Alloacidobacterium dinghuense: one gene and its partner. The protein of the gene in region 2 interacts with the protein of the main gene of each other region in a pairwise test. Links are inferred from orthologs where the notes say so. Each region holds a gene or a part of one and is shown on either strand. Other genes may lie near its edges.

Region 1 (3,172 bases), 790 kb from region 2 along the record:
AATTGAGATACGCCGCATGAACTGCATCTGCGTGCGTACGCGCCGTGCTCTGAGATTGTCGCTGGCTCCGACATCATAGCGGCGCAGCAGAAGATCTTCGACCATATAGACGGCGGAGATCATGAACCAGCCGAGGGCAAGGAACCACAAGATGCCAAGTGCTTTGTGCGCCAGGTCCGTGTAGTTGGGTGGGATGGGAATCCACGGGAGCGAAAAGCCGATGGCGGTGAGGATGACGATCCAGCGCGCGGGGCGCCGCAATCTCTGGGTTGCGGTGGCAAAGAGCGGCCGCTCCGCCTGATATTTTGGCCGGAAGCGCGCCAGCAGACGAAAGAAGATGTCGTGCGCGAAGAAGCTTAACAGGATGGCGAGACAGAGGAGGGTGATACCGATTGCCCAGTCCCGCCGGTGGGCAGAAAGCGTATTGTAAATCGTCAAAAGCATAATGTGTTGGTCTGTTTCTTCGAGAGATAGTCGAAAACGCAGGTTTCTTGAGTCAGCCTACGCGTTGATAGTCGCCGCTTTTGCCGCCGGATTTGCGCTCAAGACGAACTTCGCGGATGGTGATGCCTTTGTCGAGCGCTTTGCACATGTCGTAGATGGTGAGCGCAGCGACAGAGGCGGCGGTGAGGGCTTCCATTTCAACGCCGGTGGGACCAGTGGTTGCTGCGACGCAGCGAATGGCGATGCCATCGGTTGTGATCTGGGTTGTTACATCGACAAAGCTAAGCGGTAAAGGATGGCACATGGGAATCAACTCTGAGGTTCGCTTGGCTGCCTGAATGCCTGCGAAGCGGGCGACCTCGAGCGGATTGCCCTTCGGATTTTTTGGCAACGCTGCGAGCACTTCTGCGGAAAGCGCGACAAAGGCCGAGGCTTCGGCTTCACGACGCGTAGAGGTTTTGGCGCTCACGTCGACCATGGTTGCTTCGCCTGCTTCGTTGAAGTGTGAGAGCTTGCTCATGAAAATAGCCTAAACCAGCAGCACGGAGACGCGATCCTGGGCGGTGAGTTGTTCTGCGTCCGGTGGGATGACGACGAAGCCGTTTGCTGCCGCGGTGCTGGCGAGGTCGCCAGATCCCTGCCAGGGAATGATAGTCGCTTGCGGTGAATTGATTTTGAAATCGATGCTTGCAGGCAGGAAGCGGGTGAGTCTCGGTTTGGTGCGGAAATTGTGGGTGAGGTGCGCGAGGGCGAAACGCGGACCTCCGGCGGTTTCTCCGCTGAGCGCGGCGATAAGCGGTTGTGCGAAGAGCAGGAATGTGACCATCGTGGAGACGGGATTGCCGGGAAGCCCGAAGAAATATTGTTGTGGCAGCTTGCCGAAGACTACAGGGTGGCCGGGCTGGATCTTCACACCAGTAAAGATAAATTTCGCGCCGAGCGCGCGCAAAGCCTGTTCGACGAAATCGTATTTCCCCATCGAGACGCCGCCTGAAAGCAGGAGCAGATCGCAGCCGGATGCACTGCCGATGGAGGATTCAATTTCATCCTGGCTATCGCCGGCAACCGGAAGAATGAAGGGCTGGGCGCCTGCAAGGGTAGCCTGCGCTGCCAATGAGTAACTGTTTGAGTTACGAATTTGATGAGTGAGCGGAGCGTGATCGATAGGTACGAGCTCGTCTCCGGTGGCGAGAATAGCGACGCGCGGGCGGGTACAAACAGGTAGGTTTGCGTAACCGCATGCGGCGGCGGCTGCGATGTGCGAGGCTGCGAGCCGGGTTCCGGCATCGACGATGATGCTCCCTGCTTGAGCTTCTGCGCCGGATGGAACGATGTTTTCTCCGGCTCCCAGAATGCGGCCCTGTTCGACAAACAGCACGTCTTCTCTCACCTTGGTGTGTTCGACCATGACGACGCAGTCGGCTCCTGCCGGAACGGGAGCGCCGGTCATGATTTCAATCGCTTCGCCCGTTGCTAGCGGCGCAGCCTTCCACACGTCGCCTGCTCTCAGCTGGCCGATGACGCGGAGTGGCATTGCCGCCGCGATGTCGGCAGCGCGGCATGCGAATCCGTCGCGCGTGGAACGCGGGAACGGCGGCTGGTTACGATCGGCGAGAATCGGCTCAGCGAGGACGCGATGAAGCGCAGCAAGGAGTGGGAGACTCTCTGCGGTAGGCTTCTGGCCGAGCAGGATGCTTGCGTGATCTTGGACGACGGCGGCGGCTTCCGCGTAAGTCAGGATGAGTTCGGGCACACTGAAATTCTAGCCAAAGAAGAAGAGCGCCGCTGATGGCAACGGCGCTCGTGGTTGGAATGGGGACGCAGGCTAGCTCTTTTTACCTGCCTTGTAGGTGCTCTTGATGGTCTCGCCTGACTCCTGAAGCACGCTTTTCACTTCCGGAGCGAACTGGCCGTCGGGGGCGAGTTCGAGGTATTTTTGATACGCATCGGCGCAGCCAGGAGGCAGGACGATTTTGCCGGTCTTTTGATCCACCGTTGCTTTGTTGATGAGCGCCTTGCCCTTCAGGTAGTAGGGGATCGGCTTGTTCGGATCGGCCGCGATGGCTTTGTCTGCTGCGGTCACGGTTCCATCAACCTGTCCGGCGCGGTCCATGATGATGGCTTCATTGGTGTAGTACATGGCGGCCTGGGTCGGGTTGATCTTGGCCGCACTGTCGTATGCAGCCTGGGCATCTGGCGCCTTTCCTTCATTGGCGAGGACTTCGCCCAGAGCATTGTTGGCGCCGGCTTCGATTTCCGGATTGGGTTTCTTGCTTTGGCTGTCCAATTCGACGGCCTTCTTAAGCGAGGTCTCGGCATCGCTGTTCTTCTTCTGGCCAGCCTGGGCTACACCAAGTTCGAGCCAAAGGACGGCGGCATCCGGTTTGGCTTGCGTGTCTCGCTGCATCAACTGCTCGGCTTCGGCGAAATTCTTGTTCTTGTTGTCGTCGCGCGCCTTGATGAGATCGGCGTTGAGGTTCTTGATGACAGCATTTTCCTTCATCGCCGTAGCATTCTTTGTCTTCAACTCTTCGAGAGCCTTGCGCTGGTCAGGGGTGAGCTTTGACAGGTATTCCTGCCGGGTCATGTCGAAGTCCTGCGCGGTGTCACCGCCAGCAGTGATTTTTACCTCGGGGAATTGGTCAAGGACCTTGTCGGCTGGGGTGTCAGGGCGGCGCAGTGAAAGCGTGTACGTTCCGGGGGCGATATTGTCGCCCTTGTAGTCGCC
Region 2 (3,320 bases):
CGCGTGAAATCGAGAATCCTTTCTACGTTGCCGGTGAAATCGCCGATGGTGGGATTGATCTGAGCGAGCGCAATCTTCACTCTTTTAGTGTAACAACCTTATTTCGTTACCTTCTCCCATGTGAGCTGCACCGCCACGACACCTTCACCGGATGGAATGGGTGGAGTGCGCAGAATCAGCGTATTTCCTACGCGTTTATGATGACGCACCTGCGCTGTGCCAAGCCAGTTGGTAAAAAGGCTTACCTCTACATGGTGTGTAACGGTGTCGCCTTCAACTGTGTAGGGCCCGGCGTAGGCAATATAATCGCGCTTCCGCCGCGTCTTCTGGTTCTCGGTAGTCTCCACGTTGTGCCGACGGCTCGCCGGGCTGAGGTTGGCGCTCATATAACCTTCCGCCGAGTAAAGCAAATAGCCGACCACGTGATCGCCCCACGGCTTCTCAACCGTTCCATCTTCATGCAGGAACGAATAGTCGACCAGCTTCCAGGTGCCGACAAATTCGCCGCCCGCGGTCTGCGATGCTCCTGCTTTCATCTCTTTTGTAGCTGACATAGTTACGCTTCCGGAAGTATCAGCGCATCCAGTTCCAGGAATTGCTGCACCACTTCATCGTCGCACTTCTCCATTTCTTCCATCGTTCCAAAGAAGTGCGCCTTAGCCTGGTGCAGAAAGAGTACCCGATCAGCCAGCTTCTTGGCGAAGCGCATGTCGTGCGTCACCACTATGCTGGTCAGGTGAAGCTGGTGCTTCAACTTTTGAATCAGATTCCCAAGCAGCCTCGCGATCAATGGATCGACCATCGTCGTCGGCTCATCATAAAGAATCGCCTCCGGCTGCGCTGAAAGAGCACGCGCGATGGCCACAGAACGCTTCATTCCAGTCGAAAGGTCCGACGGCAGAAGCTCCTTCATCGCTGCCACGCCAACCATCTCAAGCAGGCCGTTTACAATCTGCTGAATCTGGTCCTCCATCAATTCGCCGCGCTCACGCAGAGGAAACGCCACATTTTCGCCGACACTCAAAGAATCAAAGAGAGCCCCATTCTGAAAAACCATGGTGACCTTACGGCGGATCGCCTGCATCTGTTCTTCCGTAAATCCGCAGATGTTCTCACCCGCCACAAGTATCTGTCCCGTGTCCGGCTTAAGAAAGCCCATAATCTGCTGCAGCGAAACGGACTTGCCCACGCCGCTGCGTCCAAGAATGCAGAGTGTTTCGCCAGGAAAGACATAGAAGCTTACTTCATCCAACACGACCAGGTCGCCAAACGACTTTGAGACCTTATCGAACGCAATATAGGGCTCGTGCTTTGGAGCCGTGCTGCTTTTTTCTTCGACCACGACGACAGGGACGCTCAAACCGTGGATCTCCTTTCCATCAGCTTACCAGCGCCAGTTCCGCGGGTGTGTTCAGATTCTGAAACCACCGCCGCAACGGTGGGTCCAGCGGCCAGTCGTCCCGCGTCGCAGCAACGGCTTCCACGCTGAAAAGATCTACCTCGCTTGGGCGAACGGCATTCTCAACAGCATGCATCACTTTGTAGTTTCCCGATGCCAGCGACTCGCGAATTCCCGCCAGCAGGTCGCGGCAGTAGATAGCACACAGCGGTTCCGGGCCGCCTCCCCATGTTGGCATCGTTGCATCTGCACCCGAGATCTCAGCGCGTTGCAGAAGATAGCGGAGAAACGCCGCTGGCAGCAGCGGCAAGTCAACTGGTAGAAAGAGATTCAGCTCGCTGCTGCTCGCTGCCAGCGCTGCCTCAATTCCACCAAGAGGACCGCAACCTGGATGCAGGTCCTCGATAACAGGAGCATAAGCAGCGAGGTCAGGCCGCGCGCCAACAATATGAGGTTCAACCCCGGCCATCTTCAGCAAATCAACAGCGTGCGCAATCAGTGGACGCCCAGCATAAGGCAGGAGAGCCTTGTCCCTTCCCATGCGAGTACTGCGCCCGCCAGCTAGAACGAATCCGTTCACTTCCCCAACTCTTCAAAGAAAGTAATGATCGATTCGATGCCGCGATAGAAATTCGCCAGATGAAATTTCTCGTTCGGCGCATGCAGATTGTCATCCGGCAGACCGAAGCCCATCATCACCGTGGGAATCTTCAGGTGGCGCTCAAAATCGCCAACAATCGGAATCGACCCGCCCGACCGGATGAAGACAGTGTCTTTGTTCCAGACCTGTTTCAGTGCTTTTGTCGCCGCCTTGATATAAGGATTATCGGTACCGATCACGATCGCGTCACCCGAGTGAATGAGGCGCACGTCGAGTTCCACGCCCGCTGGCTTGATCGATTCAACATAGCTCTTGTACTGCTGAAACGCTTCCTTCGGCGTCATGTCCGGCACCAGCCGCATCGACACCTTGGCTACGGCCTTCGCCGGAATGACCGTCTTCGCGCCTGCTCCGATAAAACCGCCGGGCATTCCGTGCACGTCGAGTGTTGGCCGTGCCCATGTGCGCTCAATCACCGAATATCCTGGCTCTCCCGTCAGTTGCACCGAGCCAACTTCATTGAGGCGATAGTGTTCCTCATCGAAGGGCAGACTCTTCCACGCCTTCAACTCATCTTTACTCGGAGCCTGCACCTTGTCATAAAAGCCCGGAATCAGGATTCGCCCATCCTTGTCCTTAAGCTGTGCGATGATTTGCGCCAGCGCAACGAATGGATTCGGCGCCGCGCCGCCATACATACCCGAGTGCACATCGTTCTTCGCGCCGCGCGCTTCAATCTCGGTATAGATCATGCCGCGAAGCCCCACACAAAGCGTCGGCAACTCGGGCGCAAACATCTCTGTGTCGGACACGAGTGCGAAATCAGCCTTCAACTGCTCCGGATGCTCACGCACGAACTTCGCAATCGACTCCCCGCCAACTTCCTCTTCCCCTTCAAGAATCACGCGGACATTCAACGGCAACTTGCCCGTATGTGCTTTAAAGAGTGATTCGAGAGCCTTCACCTGCATGTACATCTGGCCTTTATCATCCACCGCGCCACGTGCAAACAGATTGCCGTTCCGCTCCGTCGGCTCAAATGGAGGCGTCAACCATTCATCGAGCGGATCCGGAGGCTGCACATCGTAGTGGCCGTAGCAAAGGCACGTTGGCTTGCCGGCGGCATGCAGCCAGTCGGCATACACCAGTGGATGCCCCGAGCCCTCAATCAGGCGCACATTCTCCATTCCAATCCGCTTCAACTCCGCCACCAGAACCTCAGCAGCACGGCGCACATCGCCCTTGTGCTCCGGCAGCGTAGAAACAGACGGAATCCTCAACAGCGCCTTCAACTCATCCAGAAAGCGCGGATACTCTCCG

The links.
Region 1: the proteins of mobA (region 2) and H7849_RS05240 interact in binary tests that used the Escherichia coli proteins (3 or more experiments, as listed by UniProt). The link is inferred for Alloacidobacterium dinghuense from one-to-one orthologs.

Annotation. Positions count from the first base shown.
Region 1 is NZ_CP060394.1:1,292,542-1,295,713, forward strand. Bases 86-2,937 are described here. They hold H7849_RS05240 (molybdopterin molybdotransferase MoeA), read right to left. Parts: upstream 2,198-2,937; coding sequence 974-2,197; downstream 86-973. Other genes in these bases: H7849_RS05230 (mechanosensitive ion channel family protein), read right to left, coding at 86-444; moaC (cyclic pyranopterin monophosphate synthase MoaC), read right to left, coding at 497-964; H7849_RS05245 (carboxypeptidase regulatory-like domain-containing protein), read right to left, coding at 2,270-2,937. Outside these bases: more of H7849_RS05230, read right to left, coding at 1-85; more of H7849_RS05245, read right to left, coding at 2,938-3,172. UniProt on the Escherichia coli protein: Catalyzes the insertion of molybdate into adenylated molybdopterin with the concomitant release of AMP.
Region 2 is NZ_CP060394.1:2,086,016-2,089,335, forward strand. What follows is about bases 180-3,179. They hold mobA (molybdenum cofactor guanylyltransferase), read right to left. Parts: upstream 1,980-3,179; coding sequence 1,380-1,979; downstream 180-1,379. Other genes in these bases: H7849_RS08435 (lipocalin-like domain-containing protein), read right to left, coding at 180-554; H7849_RS08440 (ABC transporter ATP-binding protein), read right to left, coding at 557-1,360; H7849_RS08450 (dipeptidase), read right to left, coding at 1,976-3,179. Also shown: H7849_RS08430 (NAD+ synthase), read right to left, coding at 1-80; more of H7849_RS08435, read right to left, coding at 99-179; more of H7849_RS08450, read right to left, coding at 3,180-3,320. UniProt on the Escherichia coli protein: Transfers a GMP moiety from GTP to Mo-molybdopterin (Mo-MPT) cofactor (Moco or molybdenum cofactor) to form Mo-molybdopterin guanine dinucleotide (Mo-MGD) cofactor.